Regions from separate parts of the Devosia sp. J20-27 genome, predicted to be linked through region 2. Evidence: predicted binding sites of a transcription regulator. Region 2 holds the regulator's gene; each other region holds the start of a gene.
The links. The regulator PhoB, encoded in region 2, activates phosphate uptake and scavenging genes when phosphate is short. The targets are predictions, from matches to a motif close to TGTCATNNANCTGTCAT.
Positions count from the first base shown of each region.

Region 1: AC0L4C_RS18755 (alpha-D-ribose 1-methylphosphonate 5-triphosphate diphosphatase) is a predicted target of PhoB. The motif match lies at 2,157-2,173, and genes of this name have one in related genera.
Region 3: AC0L4C_RS17465 (esterase-like activity of phytase family protein) is a predicted target of PhoB. The motif match lies at 3,103-3,119, and genes of this name have one in related genera.
Region 4: AC0L4C_RS05510 (DUF2794 domain-containing protein) is a predicted target of PhoB. The motif match lies at 2,821-2,837, and genes of this name have one in related genera.

Region 1 covers NZ_CM147875.1:3,782,249-3,786,593, forward strand. Annotated here, with positions in the region: gene hrpB (ATP-dependent helicase HrpB) at 1-792, shown strand, start outside; gene AC0L4C_RS18755 (alpha-D-ribose 1-methylphosphonate 5-triphosphate diphosphatase) at 985-2,112, opposite strand; gene phnE (phosphonate ABC transporter, permease protein PhnE) at 2,228-3,583, opposite strand; gene phnE (phosphonate ABC transporter, permease protein PhnE) at 3,586-4,345, opposite strand, start outside.
Region 2 covers NZ_CM147875.1:256,894-261,238, reverse strand. Annotated here, with positions in the region: gene pstC (phosphate ABC transporter permease subunit PstC) at 1-368, shown strand, start outside; gene pstA (phosphate ABC transporter permease PstA) at 377-1,669, shown strand; gene pstB (phosphate ABC transporter ATP-binding protein PstB) at 1,710-2,510, shown strand; gene phoU (phosphate signaling complex protein PhoU) at 2,525-3,217, shown strand; gene phoB (phosphate regulon transcriptional regulator PhoB) at 3,228-3,932, shown strand; gene AC0L4C_RS01180 (VOC family protein) at 3,983-4,345, opposite strand, start outside.
Region 3 covers NZ_CM147875.1:3,518,941-3,523,285, forward strand. Annotated here, with positions in the region: gene AC0L4C_RS17460 (DEAD/DEAH box helicase) at 1-550, opposite strand, end outside; gene AC0L4C_RS17465 (esterase-like activity of phytase family protein) at 877-3,039, opposite strand; gene AC0L4C_RS17470 (inositol monophosphatase family protein) at 3,149-3,982, opposite strand; gene AC0L4C_RS17475 (glycerophosphodiester phosphodiesterase) at 3,979-4,345, opposite strand, start outside.
Region 4 covers NZ_CM147875.1:1,122,073-1,126,417, forward strand. Annotated here, with positions in the region: gene AC0L4C_RS05490 (Bax inhibitor-1/YccA family protein) at 1-561, shown strand, start outside; gene AC0L4C_RS05495 (GNAT family N-acetyltransferase) at 650-1,147, shown strand; gene AC0L4C_RS05500 (class I SAM-dependent methyltransferase) at 1,150-1,944, shown strand; gene AC0L4C_RS05505 (GNAT family N-acetyltransferase) at 1,954-2,403, opposite strand; gene AC0L4C_RS05510 (DUF2794 domain-containing protein) at 2,415-2,798, opposite strand; gene AC0L4C_RS05515 (DsbE family thiol:disulfide interchange protein) at 3,111-3,668, opposite strand; gene ccmD (heme exporter protein CcmD) at 3,665-3,838, opposite strand; gene AC0L4C_RS05525 (heme ABC transporter permease) at 3,835-4,345, opposite strand, start outside.

The DNA.
Region 1 (4,345 bases), 430 kb from region 2:
TCGGCCGCCAATGGCCGCATCCGCGCCGCCGCCGAGATCGACCGCGCGACTATCGAGGAGCTCTTTTCCGGCCAGATCACCGACGCGGAGACGCTGAGCTTCGATGCCGGCTCGAAATCGGTACGGGCGCGACAGGTCAAATCCCTCGGCGCCTTGCGGCTCGGCGATGCGCCGTCCAAAATCACCGATGTGGCGCAGGCAGCCGCCCTCTTTGCCGAGCACATGACGGGCAATGTCGCTGCCCTGCCCTGGTCGAAGGACCAGAAGGCGCTGCGGGCGCGCTCGACCTATCTGCACCAGCATATTGGTGGCGACTGGCCCGATCTCTCCGATGCGGGGCTGGCGCAGCCCGGCTGGATCGCCGCCATGGGCGTTTCGGCGCTGAGCGAGGTGTCGGGCAACCACCTGGACGCCGCGCTCGCCACCCTGCTGCCATGGTCGCAACGGGCCGAGATCGAAAAACTGCTGCCCAGCCATTTCCATGCGCCGTCCGGCTCGCACCTGCCGATCGACTACGCCGCCGAAAACGGTCCCGCGCTGGAAGTGCGGGTGCAGGAGCTGTTCGGGCTCAAGGCACACCCGGCAGTGGGCGGCGGCAAGATCCCGCTGCTGCTGGTGCTGCTGTCGCCGGCCCATCGCCCGATCCAGACGACGCGCGACCTGCCCGGTTTCTGGGCCGGCAGCTGGACGGACGTCGCCAAGGACCTGCGCGGTCGCTATCCCCGGCACTTCTGGCCCGACGACCCGGCGCGATCGGCCGCCACCAGCCGCGCCAAACCCCGCGGGACGTGAGTGTTTGGGGGCAAGTCTCCCCTCTCTGCTGCGACGAACTCACTGCGTTCGCAAGTCTCGCGTCTCTCCCGCAAGGGGAGAGAGGGTTCGAAAGCCGATATCTCTCAGTCGGGACCTCTCCCCCCTTGAGGGAGAGAAAGCGAGACTTGGGCCCGCGAGGGCCTTCGTCGCGGCAAGAGAGGGGGACGGCCTCTAGATGACCCGCAGCCCCTCGCGCCACACCGTCCGCACCATCGGCAGGCCGAGTTCGGCATTGACCCGCACCAGGTCGGCGCGCTTGCCGGCGGCGATGACGCCGCGGTCGGTGAAGCCGGCGGCTTCGGCGGGGTGGCGCGTCACCATGGCGACGGCGGCGGGCAGCTCGATGATGTCGTCGAAGGCGAAGATCGCCTGCATCAGACTGAACGGCACATAGTCGGACGAGAGGATGTCGAGCAGCCCCTCGGCTGCCAGTTCGCGAGCCGAGACATTGCCTGAATGCGAGCCGCCGCGTACCACATTGGGGGCGCCCATCAGGATCGCCATGTTGCCGTCACGCGAGGCGCGGGCCGCTTCGAGGCTGGTGGGAAATTCGGCAATGCGGATGCCGAGGGCGCGGGCGTCGGCGACCTGCTCGACCGTGGCGTCGTCGTGGCTGGCCAGCACGATGCCCAGTTCGGCGGCACGGCGGGAGATGACATCTCGGTTGGGCGCCGCGAACTCCGCCGACTCGCGGGTGCGCGTTTCGGCGAACAGCTCGAACTCGGCATCCGACAGGCGTTTCTTCTTCTGGTAGTAGTTCCGGTAGGCGTCCATCGAGGCGAACTGGCGCTGGCCGGGAGAGTGATCCATCAGCGAGATCAGCCGCACCCGGCTGTCGCCCTCGAACGGCAGGAAGCTTTCGAGGCAGTTCGGCGCTGCCACCTCGCAACGCAGGTGGATGTGATGCTCGGCCCGCAGCCGCCCGGAATTCATGCCCAGGTGGATGGCTTCGCCCAGCGTCCGGAAATCCTCCGCCGTCATGCCGTCATCGGTATTGAGGCCGACGCGCAGCGCATCGAGCACGGTGGTGATGCCCGAGGCGGCGACCTGGGAGTCATGGGCCTGCACCGAGGCCAGCGCGTTCCAGCGCACGCCGGGGCGCGGCGCGTAGTGGCCCTCCATATGGTCGGTGTGCAGCTCGACCAGACCGGGCAGCAGAAAATCGCCCTCGAGGTCCTCGCCGGTGGCCCTGCCGTCGCCGATCTCGGCGATCAGCCCGTCGCGCAGCACGAGGTGGCCCTCAAGGATGCGATCGGCAAGGACAATGCGGGCGTTGCTCAGGACCTGTTCGGCAGCCAAGTGTGAAATCTCCAGATGCGGGTTCGGGGCTCTAGCGGCACTCTGTGACAGGAAGACGACGCGCCTGGCCAGTGCAACGTGCCGATCAGGCCCGAGCGCCGCCCTGACCGGTTCGTCAGTGACGCGCCTCGTCGCCCTTGATCAGCTTGCGGCGGGCCCAGCCCGACAGGGCGTCCATGGCCATGACCATCAGCACGATGAGAATGATGTAGTAGGTCACCTCTTCCCAGTCTTTCTGCGTGGCAATGGCCTGGGTCAGCAGCAGCCCGATACCACCGCCGACGATGGCGCCGATCACCGTTGCCGACCGGGTATTGGACTCGAAGTAGTAGAGCAACTGGCTGAGCAGCACCGGCACGATCTGCGGCATGACGCCGAAGCGGTGCCGCTGCAGGGCATTGGCGCCGGTCGAGCGGACGCCCTCGATCTGCTTGTCGTCGACATTTTCCAGCGCCTCGGAGAACAGCTTGCCGAAGGTACCGGTGTCGGTGAGCAGGATAGCCAGCGCCCCGGTCAGCGGTCCCGGACCGAAGGCGCGCGACAGGATGATGGTCCAGATGAGGCCGTCGACGCCGCGCAGCACGTCGAAGACGCGCCGCAGGGCGAAGCGCAAGGTTCGCGCCGGCGAGAAGTTCGACGCGGCAAAGAAGGCCAGCGGCAGGGCGACGAGACCCGCACCGAACGTGCCGAGAAAAGCCATGAGCACCGTTTCGAACAAGGCCCACGCGACATCGCCATGCCGCCACATGCGGTTGTTCCAGAACTCGCTGGCCATGGCGACGATGTTGGGCTGCCCGGCCACCAGTTCATTGCCGGATACGGCGAGCGCGACAAGTTCGCCGAAGCTCTTGCCGTAGAACGGGCTGTCGAGAGTGAAAAAGAACAGCTCCCAGCCGGTCTCGTAGCGGAACACTTCCGATTTCGAGCGCGTCACCTGCACGCGGCCCGACGGCATGACCAGCGAGACACGGGTGTTCGAGGCGCTGATCCAGTCGGGCGTCCCGGCGCTCGGCAGCGTCAGCTTGATGGCGCCATCGACGGCGGCAATGGTCACCAGCCCGTAGTGAGGAGCGTCGACGGTTACCGTCTCGCCGCGGAACTGCACCTTGGTGCCGTCCTCCAGCGCAACATCGGCATCGGTGCCGTAGAGCGTCACCCAGTCGGGGGCCACGCCCTGGGCATAGCTGCCCTTGTTCTCGCCTTCGATGGCGACACTGATCTCACCCGAGCGGTTGTCGCGGGTGACATGGGTCTTGAAGCTGTAGGCATCGGCCAGCAGGATGCGGGCATTCTCCGGCCGCGCCCGCTCGGCAATGCCGGCAATGTCGAAGCTGATGAAGATGTAGCCGAGATAGGCGAGGATCAGCAGCGGGATGCCGATGCTGACGAGGCGCTTGCGGCCAAAATGGCTGACGGCGGCGGCGCGCAGGTCGAAGACGGTTTCGGTCGCAGTGCTCTGTGCAGCGGTCATGCTCAGTTCCCCCGCACAAGGCGATTGCGGTAAAGGCTCGAGAGCTGGTCGACGACGATGATGGTGACCAGCAGCAGCAGGAAGATGGCGGCGACTTCGTCATAGCGGCCCTTGCCCCAGCTCAGGGCATTGCGCAGGTCGTAGCCGATGCCGCCCGAGCCGACGAAGCCGAGGATGGCGGAGGCGCGGATATTGATCTCGAAGCGCAGCAGCGCGTAGCTGAGAAAGTTCGGCGCCACTTGTGGCACCACGGCAAACCACATGCGCTGCAGCCAGGTCGAACCGACCGATGCCAGGCCCTCAACGGGCCGGAGATCGGCATTCTCGTTGACCTCGGAGAAGAGCTTGCCCAGCGCACCGGTGGTGTGAAAGGCAATGGCAATCATGGCCGCAACCGGCCCGCCACCCAGCACAAAGATCAGCACCAGCGCCACCACCACCTCGGGCACGGCGCGGCTGATATCCATGATCCGGCGGAACACCGGGATCAGCAACGGCCAGCGGGCCAGGCCGCGCGTCGCCAGCAACGAGATCAGTACCGCCAGCAGCCCGCCAACCAGGGTCGAGGCGGCGGCGATATTGATGGTCTCGACCAGCGAGGGGAAATACTTGACCAGGTGGCCGGGCAGGTTGGCCGATTTCTCGAACGCCTCGGCGATCAGCTCGGTGGGAAAATCGAAAAGCCTGGGCAGGCCGTCCCAGAAACCACCGGCATTGCGCTCGTCGGCCAGCATGAAGCCGGAGACAAGCAGCAGCGCGAAG
Region 2 (4,345 bases):
CGCGTGCCATGCGTGATGGCTCGATCGCCATGGGCGCCACGCGCGCCGAGACCATGACCAAGGTGCTGCTGCCGGCAGCTCTGCCCGGCATCATGGGTGGCGTCCTGCTCGCTCTCAGTCGCGCCATCGGTGAGACCATGATCGTGGTGATGGCCGCCGGTCTGATCGCCACCCTGACGATCAACCCCATCGACTCGGTGACCACCGTGACGGTTCAGATCGTCACCCTGCTGATCGGCGATACCTCGTTCGACAGTCCCAAGACCCTGGCCGCCTTTGCCCTCGGCCTGATGCTGTTCCTGATCACTCTGGGTCTCAACATTATCGCCCTAACCATCGTTCGCCGCTATCGCGAACAGTACGACTGAGGCCAACGATGACCGACGCCACTGTGCCTTCCACCGCCGCCACCAGAGATCAGTCGAGCCCGGCCGCGATCCGCCGCAAACGGCGCTATGCCGCCGACTTCCGCCTGCGCATGTACGGCATCGCCGCGATTTCCACGGCCATCGGTCTCCTCGGTATCCTGCTGACGACCCTGATCATTGGCGGTCACCAGGCCTTCGTGCAGACCCATGCGCGCATCGACTTCCCGATTTCTGCCGAGCGCGTCGATCCGGCCGATCCCGCCAAGGCCAACTGGCGCGCCGTTGTGGCCGACGGGATCGAGGCCCTGCTGCCGCCAACCACCACACCGGCGCAGAAGCGCGCCATGGGGCAGATCCTCACCAACAATACCCAGTTCATCGTCCGCGATGCGGTCGTCCGCGATCCCTCCGTCATCGGCGGCACGCTGACCATGGATGTGCCGGTCGCCGATCCCTTCGACCAGCTCAACAAGGGTGTCATCCGCCGCGACACGCCCGAGGAAAACCGGCGCATTTCCGATCAGCAGATTGCCTGGTTCGATGCGCTGGCCGAGCAGGGTCGGATCTCCACCCCGTTCAACTGGGGCCTGATCTTCAATTCCGACAGCCGCTTCCCTGAAATGGCCGGCCTCGCCGGCGCCATCGTCGGTTCGTTCTACGCCCTGATGGTCTGCTTCCTGATCAGCTTCCCGGTCGGCATTGCCGCCGCTGCCTATCTCGAGGAGTTCGCGCCGCGCAATCGCTGGACCGACCTCATCGAGGTCAACATCAACAATCTCGCCGCCGTCCCCTCTATCGTTTTCGGCCTGCTCGGCCTGGCCGTGTTCATCCAGATCTTCGGGCTGCCGCGCTCGGCGCCGATCGTGGGTGGTCTGGTGCTGTCGCTGATGACGCTGCCCACCATCATCATCGTCACCCGGAACGCCTTCAAGGCCGTGCCGCCCTCCATCCGCGAGGCCGCCTTCGGCATGGGTGCCTCGCGTCACCAGGTGATCCTCCATCACGTGCTGCCACTGGCCCTGCCGGGCATCCTCACCGGTACCATCATCGGCCTCGCCCAGGCTCTGGGCGAAACCGCGCCGCTGCTGCTGGTGGGCATGAACGCCTTCATCACCAGCCCCCCGGGCGGCGTGCTCGATGCCTCGACTGCCCTGCCGACGCAGATCTACATCTGGGCCGACAGCCCCGAGCGCGGCTTTGTCTCCCGCACCTCCGCCGGCATCCTCGTGCTGCTCAGCTTCCTGCTGGTCATGAACGCCATCGCCATTTTCCTCCGCCAGCGCCTTGAGCGTAAGTGGTAGTCACAAGAATCCTATTCTGGAGCAAGATTGGATGAACAACATGTCCCAGGCCGCCGAGTCCACCACTGCTCCCCTGAGCAAGACGACGCCGGCCATGCGCGGCGAGAAGGTCAGCGTCTTCTATGGTGCCAAGCAGGCCCTGTTCGATGTCGATCTGGTCATCGGCCGCCATCAGGTGACGTCGCTGATCGGTCCCTCGGGCTGCGGCAAGTCCACCTTCCTGCGCTCGCTCAACCGCATGAACGACACCATCGAGGGCTGCCGCGTCACCGGCCTGATCACGCTCGACGGCGAGGACATCTACAATCCCTCGATCGACGTGGTCGAACTGCGCGCCCGCGTCGGCATGGTGTTCCAGAAGCCCAATCCGTTCCCCAAGTCGATCTACGAGAACGTCTCCTACGGCCCCAAGATTCACGGCCTCGCCCACAACAAGGCCGATCTTGACGAGATTGTCATCTCCTCCATCCGCCGCGCCGGCCTCTGGGACGAGGTCAAGGACCGCTTGCAGGAGCCGGGGACGGGCCTGTCGGGTGGCCAGCAGCAGCGTCTCTGCATCGCCCGCGCCATCGCCACCCAGCCCGAAGTGCTGCTCATGGACGAGCCCTGTTCGGCCCTCGACCCGATCGCCACCGCTGTCATCGAGGAACTGATCGACGAACTGCGCGAGAAGTTCACCATCATCATCGTGACGCACTCCATGCAGCAGGCCGCGCGCGTCAGCCAGAAGACCGCCTTCTTCCACCTCGGCAAGCTGATCGAGGAAGGCAAGACCGAAGACATCTTCACCAAGCCGGTGAACAAGAAGACCCAGGACTACATCACCGGCCGCATCGGCTGACGGAGGACACCACAATGCCCCTGAACGAGCACATCGTCTCCTCCTACGAGGATGAACTCACCGCGCTGCAGAGCGCCATTTCCGAAATGGGCGGCATGGTCGAACAGGCCATCACCGACTCCGTCACCGTGCTGCTCCGTCTCGACCACGAGCAGGCCCGGCAGGTCCGCCAGAACGACAAGCGCATCGACGAGATGCAGCAGCAGATCAACGACATGGCGGTCTCCATCATCGCCCGCCGCCAGCCCATGGCTGCCGACCTGCGCATGGTGGTGACCTCGATCCAGGTCGCCAACGATCTCGAGCGCACCGGCGACATGGCCAAGCAGCTGGCCAAGCGCGCCCTGCAGATCGAGAGCCTCGGCCTGGCGCCGAAGTTCTACAACGGCGTCCGCCACATGGCCGATCTTGTGGCCCGCCAGCTCAAGGCGGCGCTCGATGCCTATGCCGCCCGCAACGCCCAGGCCGCCATCGAGGTCTGCAACCGCGACGACGAAGTCGACGCCATGCACACCTCACTGTTCCGCGAACTCCTCACCTACATGATGGAAGACCCGCGCAACATCACCCAGTGCACCCATCTGCTGTTCTGCACCAAGAGCCTCGAGCGCGTCGGCGACCATGCCACCAACGTCGCCGAAGCGGCCTATTACCTCGAGACCGGCCGCCATCTCGGCGCCGACGAGCACGAGCGTCAGCAGGGCTGAGGAGCGGACCATGGCGCCCACCATCCTGATCGTCGAGGACGAGGCCGATCTCGCCCTCATGGTTCGCTACAACCTCGAGGCCGAAGGTTTCCGCGTTGCCTCCGCAGCCAGCGGCGACGAAGCCGCCGAGCTGATGCGCGAAAGCCTGCCCGATCTCATCCTGCTCGACTGGATGCTGCCCGGGCTCTCGGGCATCGAGCTCTGCCGCCGCTGGCGCTCCAAGGAAGAGACGGCGCGCATCCCGATCATCATGATCACCGCCCGCGGCGAGGAAGAGGAACGCGTCCGCGGCCTCGCCACCGGGGCCGACGACTATGTGGTCAAGCCCTTCTCCATCCCCGAACTGCAGGCCCGCATCCAGGCGCTGCTGCGCCGCTCCAGCCCGCAGCTGGTGACCAACGTCCTCAAGGCCGGCGATCTCGAACTCGATCGCACCAGCCACCGCGTCCGCCGCGCCGGTCGCGAGGTTCATCTCGGCCCCACCGAATACCGCCTGCTCGAATATCTGATGCGCCATCCCGGCCGCGTCTATTCCCGTGAGCAGCTGCTCGATGGCGTCTGGGGCAACGACGTCTATGTCGATGAACGCACCGTCGATGTGCATGTTGGCCGCCTGCGCAAGGCCATCAACCGCCGCGCCAGCGAAGCCGATCCCATCCGCACCGTGCGCGGCGCCGGCTATGCCTTCGACGAGCGCTTCGCCGCCATGAACTGAGAGACGGCGGGCCGACCGGTCGCCCCTCGGGCCGCGTTTTCCCTTGCGCTCTACCGGTGCTGGTCGATCAGCACAGGGTTGCCGTCGGGGTCGGTCAGAACGATATGCGCCGGTCCCTGGCCCGCCTCGTCGGCTTCGCTGTCGAGCTTGATCCCCGCCGCCTTGAGCCGCTTCTGGATGTCGCGCACATCGGTGAACGGCTCGCTCTCCTCGCCATTGGCGTCCCAGCCCGGGTTGAAGGTCAGCGTGTTCTTTTCGAACATCCCCTGGAACAGTCCGATCACCGCGCTGGCGCTCTTCATGATCAGCCACCCCTGCTCGGCGTCGCCATGCATGACGCTGAACCCCAGCTGTTCGTAGAACGCCCGCGATGCCGCAATGTCCTTGACCGACAGGCTGACCGAAAATGCGCC
Region 3 (4,345 bases), 690 kb from region 2:
GGAAGCCGAGATCGAGCATCTCGTCTGCTTCGTCCAGCACCACGGCCCTCAGGCCCGAGAGATCGAGGGCGTTGCGGGTGATGTGGTCGCGCAGACGACCGGGAGTGCCGACCACGATATGGGCGCCGCGCTCGAGCGCCCGGCGCTCGGTGCGCTGGTCCATGCCGCCGACGCAGGCCGCAGTGACCACCCCCGCATCGGCATAGAGCCAGTCGAGCTCGCGGCGAACCTGCATGGCCAGTTCGCGGGTCGGGGCAATGACAAGGCCCAGCGGCAGGCCTGCCGGACCGAACTTTTCGGCATCGGCGAGCAGGTTCGAGGAGATGGCCATGCCGAAGGCGACGGTCTTGCCCGAGCCGGTCTGCGCCGAGACCAGGAGGTCGCCGTCGGTGTGCTCGGGCTCCAGCATGAGCATCTGCACGGGGGTCAGATTGTCATAGCCCTTGGCCGTGAGGGCCGAGGCCAGCGCCGGATGCAGGGAGGCCAGCAGCGGATTCGGTGCGGCTTCGGGGGCGGCGTCGGCGGACTGGTCTGGCGTCTGGTCGGTCATTTGGGGGCTTTCATCAATGCCGAAAGCGGCGCGTCCCGGAGGCGCGGCGCACGAGCTTTGGCAAGTAGCGTGGCAAGCAAGGAATGGGGCTCAAAAGCACCCTGTTGCGCGCGGGTGTAGAGGAGAAGTGCCCGAAGGTAAAGGTGGGGATGAGTCTGGGCACATAGCGAGGTGGCGATCTCGACGTGCCGCGGGCTCCCCTGCCCGCCTCCCGCGCGGGAGGATATGAGGCGACGGCAGGGACACCGCCGCCTCCAGTCTGCCGCCGGACGAAAGCCGTCGGGTCGTCAGAACGGGGTGGGACGATTGCCCACCCCGACGATCGATCAGTCGATCTTGAAGGACCAGAAGAAGGTCTCGCCCGAGGAGTCGTCGATGCCGTCATTGTCGGTGATGGCGTAGGCGGTGCCGTCGGCAGCGATGGCGAGGCTTTCGATCTTGTCGACGACGTAGCCGTTGTTAGCGGCGAGGTCGGGGACGAGGTCGCGCACTTCCTGCTTGGTCACGACCTGCAGTTCGGTGCCGATCTCGGCGCCGACCAGTTCGGCGACCGGGACGCGATAGACCTTCTTGAGCCTGGCCTTGCCGGCGATCTGGTTGTCACGCTCGACGATGTAGACGAAATCGCCGTGCGCAGTGATTTCCGAGAGACCGACCCAGGCGCCCTTGTCAGCAGCCTCGAGCGGGTAGTGCACGGCGCTCCAGGTCTTGTCCTTGGTGTTGTAGCCGAGGAGCTTGACGAGGCCCCTGGGGTCGTCCTTCCACTCGCGCTGGATGGCCACCCAGAGGGTGTCGCCGACCATGGTGACGCCTTCCGCGCCGAAACGGATTTCGCTGGGCAGCAAGGCCTCGGGGAAGGCCACTTCCGCAACGATCTTGCCATTACCATCGACATGGTAGAGGGCATGCGGGATCAGGCGGTCGCTGCGGCCTTCGGACGCCAGCCAGAAGCCACCCTTGCCGTCGAGGGTGATGCCCTCGAGGTCGAGCTTCTGGGCAGTGTCGCCGCCGCGGGTGACAACGGTGCGCTTGACGATGCGGGCCGGTTTGGCGGTGGCGTCGATCTGGTAGATCGAGGGCTGGTTGCCAAGGAAGCTGTCGCTGACGGCATAGAGCATGCCGGGGGTTTCAGCATCGGCAACGGCGCCGGAGATGGCGGCCCAGCCGATCGGGTGTCCGTCGGCATCGTCGCCGGAGACGAGCTGCGGATAGGCCGTTTCGCCTTCGCCGCGCTGGTAGATCATGACGTGCGAACCGCCGAGGCCGTCTTCGCGCAGATCGACTTCATTGGCGGTGGCCAGCAGATTGCGCGACGGAATGGCGACCACGCCTTCGGGCGAAATGCCGGACGGCAGCGACTGCAGGTATTCCGGATCGGCCCCGGTGTCCTTGTAGACGGCGATCAGCGAGGAGCGCTCTTCGGCGATGAAAAACAGCTTGTCGTCGCCGTAGGTGGCAGCTTCCACGCCCTCGGGCTCGACGCCCTTCTTGTTGCGCAGGTCGGGATAGTGACCCATGCGGACCGCTTCCATCTCGAGGCTCGGACCGCTTTCGTAGAGTTCGGTGCCGTCCTTGCTGAAGATGGTGAAGCCGCGTGCGCCGCCATTCCAGTCGCCTTCGTTGGCAACGAACAGGCGGTCATTGTCGAGCCACTTGAGGCCATCGGGCTCGCGCGGGACGTCCTTGATGGTGCCGGTGAAGTTGAAGGCACCATCCTTTTTGGTGTCGACGCCTTCCAGGGTCACCGAGCCGGCGGAGAAATGATGGATCACCGTGCCGGTCTTGCCGTCGACGATGACGATCTCGTTGTTTTCCTGCATGGTGAAGGCGACTTCGTCGAGCTCGTTGATGCCGACGAATTCGGGCTCGGGATCATCACCGCCGACAGCGGCGAGGCCGGTGACGTCAACCTTCCTGAGGCTGGCAGCATCGAGCTTGCCATCGGCAATGCCGAGCAGCACGAGGTAACCGGCGGGAGCCTGCGGCAGGCCGCCGTCACCCAGGTCCTCGTCGCGCTCGTTCTCGATGGCGATGGCGAGCAGCGTCCCGGCCTTGTTGCGGGCGATGGAGTCGGGCTGGCCGCCCAGGTCAATGGTCTGCTCGATGGCCTTGCTGGCCAGATCGATGACGACGAGCTGGCCGCCGACGTCGACATAGTCCTTGCTGGTGTTGAGCGCCGCGTAGACCTTGTCGCTGACGATGATCACCGAAGTGGGTTCACCCTCGAGCGCGACGTAGCCGCCGGCCTTAGGGGCGGCAGGATCGGTGATGTCGACAAAGCCGATGCCGCCACCGGGGCTGTCGGAATAGACGAGCGTCATGCCGTCGTCGGAGGCGGCGATGATTTCGGAGGAGGACGACCCTTCTGCGCGGTTGAGCTCGACGGGGAAACTCGCGATGCGGTTGAAGACCGGCGCAGCGAGCGCGGTTGTGGCAGTCGCCATCATGAGGCCTGCCGCGAGGACAGCCAGTACACCCTGACGCTTCATCATATTCTCCCAATTCCCAAATGCAGTGATGCGCACCGCTTAGAAGAGGGAGAAAAAGGTCAGGTGACGGTTGGGTGACGAGTTTGTGACAGCGCCCGGTTTTGCAGCGTCAGGCGTAAGTCGCGCCGCTGGCCGGATTCTTGGGCGGGACGTCCTTGAGCTTGTCGAGCAGGAAGGCGTGCGTTGCCGCATTGGCGACCAGCAGGCAACCGGTGCGCTCGTAGAATTCGGGGCCGCGGCCCCACCAGTCGGTGACGATGCCGCCGGCTTCCTGCACCATGAGGATGGCCGAGGCGGTGTCGGTGAAGCCGGTTTCCTCGTAGTAGCCGGTGAGGCGGCCCATGGCGACATAGGCGCAGGAGTTGGCGGCGCTGCCGACGATGCGGACGGCGCCGATGGGGGCGCGGATGGCGTCGAGCCGTTCATAGGATCCCGGATAGAGCGAGAGGTTCGGCGTGGGCAGGCCGGTGCCGACGCACATGGTGGCGATTTCGGTCTGCTGGCTGACGCGCAGCCGTTCGCCGTTCATGAAGGCGCCCTGCCCCTTGATGACGGTGAACATCTCGTCGGCGGGCGGATTATAGAGAATGCCGAGCACCGTCTCGTTGCCGCGCCGCAACGCGATGGAGATGGTGTAGTGCATGCCGTTGAGGAAATTGGTGGTCCCGTCGATCGGGTCGACCAGCCAGCGGAAGTCGCTGTCGGCATTGTCCACGGGAGCGAACTCCTCGCCGGTGAAGCTCCAGCCGGGATAGCGCTCGAAGAGGTGCTTGCGGATCAGCAGCTCGCTCTCCTTGTCGGCGTCGGAGACGAAATCGGCCGGGCCCTTGATGCCGATCTCGATGTCGCGGAACTTTTCGAAGTAGCGCAGGGTCAGCGCACCGGCATCGCGGGCGAGCTGTTCGATGTCGGCGAGGATAGCCTCGTAGTTCAGGTCGGTCACAAACGCGACTCCAGTGCTGCGGCGAGCCCCTCGGGATCGTCGGTGGTGACCTGATCGACCTTTAGGGCAAGCAGGCGTTCGACGGCAGCAGTCGAGGCCTCGTCAACCGTGTTGATCGTCCAGGCGTCGATGCGCTTGCCGGCGGCGTGGAAGGCCGCAACGATGTCAAAGCCATCGTCGGCAAACCAGAGAATGATTTCCCAGTAGAGGTAGATGAACTCCGAGTCAGGCGAGGCCGCGAGAGCGTCCTCGACGAACGCGGCATGCGTGCCATCGAGGCGGGCGATGTTCACTCGTTCCTCGTCGCTGGGATCGTAGCCGCCACGCATGGCGGGCACGGCGCGGCGCAGCAGATCGACGGCT
Region 4 (4,345 bases), 870 kb from region 2:
ACCGCATGGGGCGAACTGCTCTATACCAGCCCGCTGATGTGGGTGATTGCGCTGTCGCCGCTGGCCTTCGTTCTGGTGCTGAGCTTTGGCATCAACAAGCTGAGCGTGACTGCCGCGCAGGGTGTGTTCTGGGCCTTCGCGGCCGTCATGGGCCTGTCGCTGTCGTCGATCTTCATGGTCTACACCGATGCCTCGATCGCCAAGGTGTTCTTCATCACCGCCGCGACCTTCGGCACGATGAGCCTTTACGGCTACACGACCAAGCGTGACCTGACCTCGATCGGCAACTTCCTGATCATGGGCCTGATCGGCCTGATCATCGCCTCGGTGGTCAACATCTTCCTCGCATCCTCGATGCTGGAATTTGCCATCTCCGCCGTCGGCGTGCTGATCTTTGTCGGCCTTACCGCCTATGACACGCAGAAGATCAAGGAAAGCTATGACGAGCGTCATGGCGCCGAGATCCTGGCCAAGGGCGCCATCATGGGCGCGCTGAACCTCTATCTCGACTTCATCAACCTGTTCATGATGCTGCTCCGGCTGTTCGGCAACCGCGAGTAATCAATAGCTGCAATCAGCAAGTCTGATTGGACGTCTGGCGGGGCTGCGATCTAGATAGGTCGCAGCCCTTTGCTTTGCCCGGTGCCACATGAGTGATCTGATTATCCGTCCCTTCGAATGGCGTGACGTGCCGGCGATAACCGCAATCTACCGGCACTATGTCGACGAGACGGTGATCACCTTCGAAACCGAGGCGCCGAGCGAGGCGACCATGGCCGAGCGCTTCGGCAAGCTGGTCGATCTCGGCCATCCGCTGATCATCGGCGAGGTGGACGGCACGACCATCGGCTACGCCTATGCCTCGTTCTACCGCCCCCGCGCCGCCTACCGTTTCACCTGCGAGGACTCGATCTATCTGGCGCCCGATGCCATCGGGCAGGGGATCGGCGGCAAGCTGCTGGCCAACCTGCTGGTGGCCAGCAAGACCGCCGGATTCACGCAGATGCTGGCGGTCATTACCGGGGAGCGCGCCAACTCGATCCGCCTGCATGAAAAGATGGGCTTTCGCAAGGTCGGCCACTATGATGCGGTCGGCTTCAAGTTCGACCGCTGGCTCGACGTCGTGCATCTGCAAAAGGCGCTCTGATCATGTCCGTGCTCTCCGCAGGCCTCTCCACGCAATACAGCACCAGTGAGAAGCTTGCGGCCCGAGCCAGGCTGCACCGGGATTTCACAGTCGCCGATGGCGGCTGGTTCGAGTGGGTGGCCGCCCGGCTCGACCTCGGCGAGGGCAGCAAGGTGCTCGATATCGGCTGCGGCCCGGGCTGGTTCTGGGCCACCGTCGCTGCCGCGCTGCCGGAAAAGGTCGCGCTGACGCTGGCCGACAGTTCAGCCGGCATGGTCAAGGAAGCCAGCGAACGCTGCGCCGCTCTGCGCAGCTGGCAGGTCACCGGCGTCGAGGCCGATGCGGTCAAGCTGCCCTTCGGCGACGCCAGCTTCGACACGGTCGTTGCCATGCACATGCTCTATCACGTGCCCGATCCGGCGGTGGCAATCGCCGAGTTTCACCGGGTGCTGAAGCCCGGCGGCCGGCTGGTCGTCACCACCAATGGCGCCGGCAATACGCGCGAACTCTACGCCCTCACCACGGCCTTCGGCGCGGACGGCAAGGAGCCGGTCGCCGCCGCCTTCGGCTACGCGCAGGCGATGGACCTGCTCGGGGCGCAGTTCGACGCCGTCGAACAGCACGAGCACCCCGCCAGCCTGCGCATCACCGACCCCGAAGTGGTCTACATGGCCCTGACCTCCTACCCGCCGGGCGACGGCGCCTCGGAAAGCCAGCTCGCTGCCTTCCGCACGGCCATCGACGCGGCTTTCAGCGCGGGCAACGGCGTGCTGGAGACGAAGAAGGAGATGGCGGTCTTCGTGGCCCGTAAGCGGTAGGGTGGCAGGCTACAACGCCTTGCTCATTGGGTAGCTCGCAACCGTTCCTTCCAGCTGCGCGGGACCGGTGTCCGTCCAGCCCCTCGATAGATAGAAGCGATGCGCTGTCGAGGTACTGGTCAGCAGGCCAAGGGTTGTGCCGCGGGCGCGCATGGCGTCCTCGAGTGCCGCCAGCATGAGCGTGCTGACGCCAGCGAACCGATGGGTCGGATCCACATAGTTGGGACCGATCTCGCTTGCACTGTTCAGGCAACCGACGGCGACTATCCCACCGGCCGCTTCAGCCAACAGCACATGCTTTTGCGGATCCGCGATCCAAACGGAGATCGACTCCGGCGATTTGTTTCGGGTCCAGGCGGCAATGACGGCCGGATCGTTCCGATGATCGGCGGCGCACAATTGTGTAATCGAAGCGACGATAACCCGGCTCATCGCCAGTGCATCTGCGGCCTCGGCCATGCGGACCGTGATCACTTCACCACTGCCAGCTCCAGCACGCGCAGTACGTTGGCCAGTTCGTGGCCGCGCTTGAGCACGCGGCCTTCCTGGCTGGTGACCATGTACTGGCCCTGCTTGTTGCGCAGTTTGGGGATTTTTTCGACGACAAAGAACGGCCGCTCCGAGCTGCGCTTGTAGATCGAGAACACCGCCCGGTCGCGCAGGAAGTCCATGGCATAGTCGCGCCAGTCGCCGCTGGCGACCTTACGGCCATAGAGATTGAGGATGGCGTTGAGTTCGGCCCGGTCAAAGCTGACAAAGAGCGGCACACGTGAGGGGCCGCCCGGTTGGGCCGGTGCGGCAGGCGTGAAATCCAGGAGCTCGCCTGAACCACGCTGCGATGGTTTTTCCGCCATATGGCTCGTCCCGTTACAGGAGTGTCATGATTGCGGCATTTGCCCGCCATGGCAAGGCGGGTGGCCGGCTTTGCAGTATTGGCCGCAAAAAGACGAAGTCGTGCGCAGCAGATTCCGCAATCTGGTCACAATCCGTCCCTCGTTGCGCCAGAATGCACGCGTAAAAGTTCAGCATTGCCTCCAGCGGCTGGCAAGCGGGCTGACCGAGCCCCCAAACCATGATGCCCGAGTGTCAGCCGCCCTTTTCATGCACAGTCGTTCTAGCGCCTGCCTGTCCCCCACAGGCGGGCGTTTTTCTTTTGCGGCATCCGGTCAGGGTGCCGGCTTGTCCGCTTGGCCGGATCTGGCCTGTTCGACAGCGGCAATCACCTCGGGCAGCGATCCGGCGTCGATCGGGCCGACATGCTTGTAGGTGATGATGCCGTCCGGGTTGACCACGAAGGTTTCCGGCACGCCATACACGCCCCAGTCGATGGAGATCCGGCCTGCGCTGTCGGCACCGACGGCGTCATAGGGATTGCCGAGTTCGCGAAGGAATGCGGCGGCGTTTTCCGGCGCGTCCTTCTGGTTGATGCCCAGCATCTGCACGCCTGTCTGCTCGGCCAGTGCCTCGAGGAACGGATGTTCGGCGCGGCACGGCACGCACCAGCTGGCAAAGACGTTGACGACGCTGACCTGGCCCTTGAGCCGCGCATCGTCGAGGCCGTGCAGTCCGGTCTCGACGACGGCCGGAAGGGTGATGCCCGGCGCCGGCTTGTCCAGCAGCACCGAGCGGATCAGCGACGGGTCGCGGTTCATGTTGAGGGCAAAGATGGCGACCAGCGCCACGAGGATGGCGAGCGGGCTCAGCAGGAGCAGGATACGGGTCACGCGGCGGTCTCGTCCGAACGGCGGCGGATGCCCGCGGCCTCCAGGCGCCTGAGCTGCGCTGCTACCTGTCGGCTCTGCCACAGCACCCAGCCGACAAGCGCCAGCGTCCCGGCGGCGACGCCGATATAGCCCCAGATGATGAATTCGGCGTGCTGGCCGAGGTCGATCATGCACTTTCTCCGGTACGGCGGCCGGCGCTTGCCGCGCTCGTCGCGCTCATGGCGGCCTGGCGCTGCAGGCTGGTGGCGCGGCGGCGCAGCACCTCGGTGCGCATCGAGATGATGTGCAGCAGGAAGAACAGCAGCGAGAAGGCCGCCAGCATAAGCAGCAGCGGCGTCAGGATGGAAGCCGGCATGCGCGGCCCTTCGGCCGTGATGACGCTCGAGGGCTGGTGCAATGTCTGCCACCAGTCGACCGAGAACTTGATCACCGGAATGTTGAGCGCGCCGACCAGCGTCACGATGGCGATGATGCGGCCGGCCTTGAGCTGGTCGTCGAAGGCGCGCCAGAGGGCGATGATGCCGAGATAGATCAGCAGCAGCACCAGCGTCGAGGTCATGCGGCCGTCCCACTCCCAGAAGGTGCCCCAGGTCGGGCGGCCCCAGAGCGCGCCGGAGTAGAGCGCCAGTGCGGTGAAGGTGGCGCCCAGCGGTGCGGCGGCCTTGGCGGCCACGTCG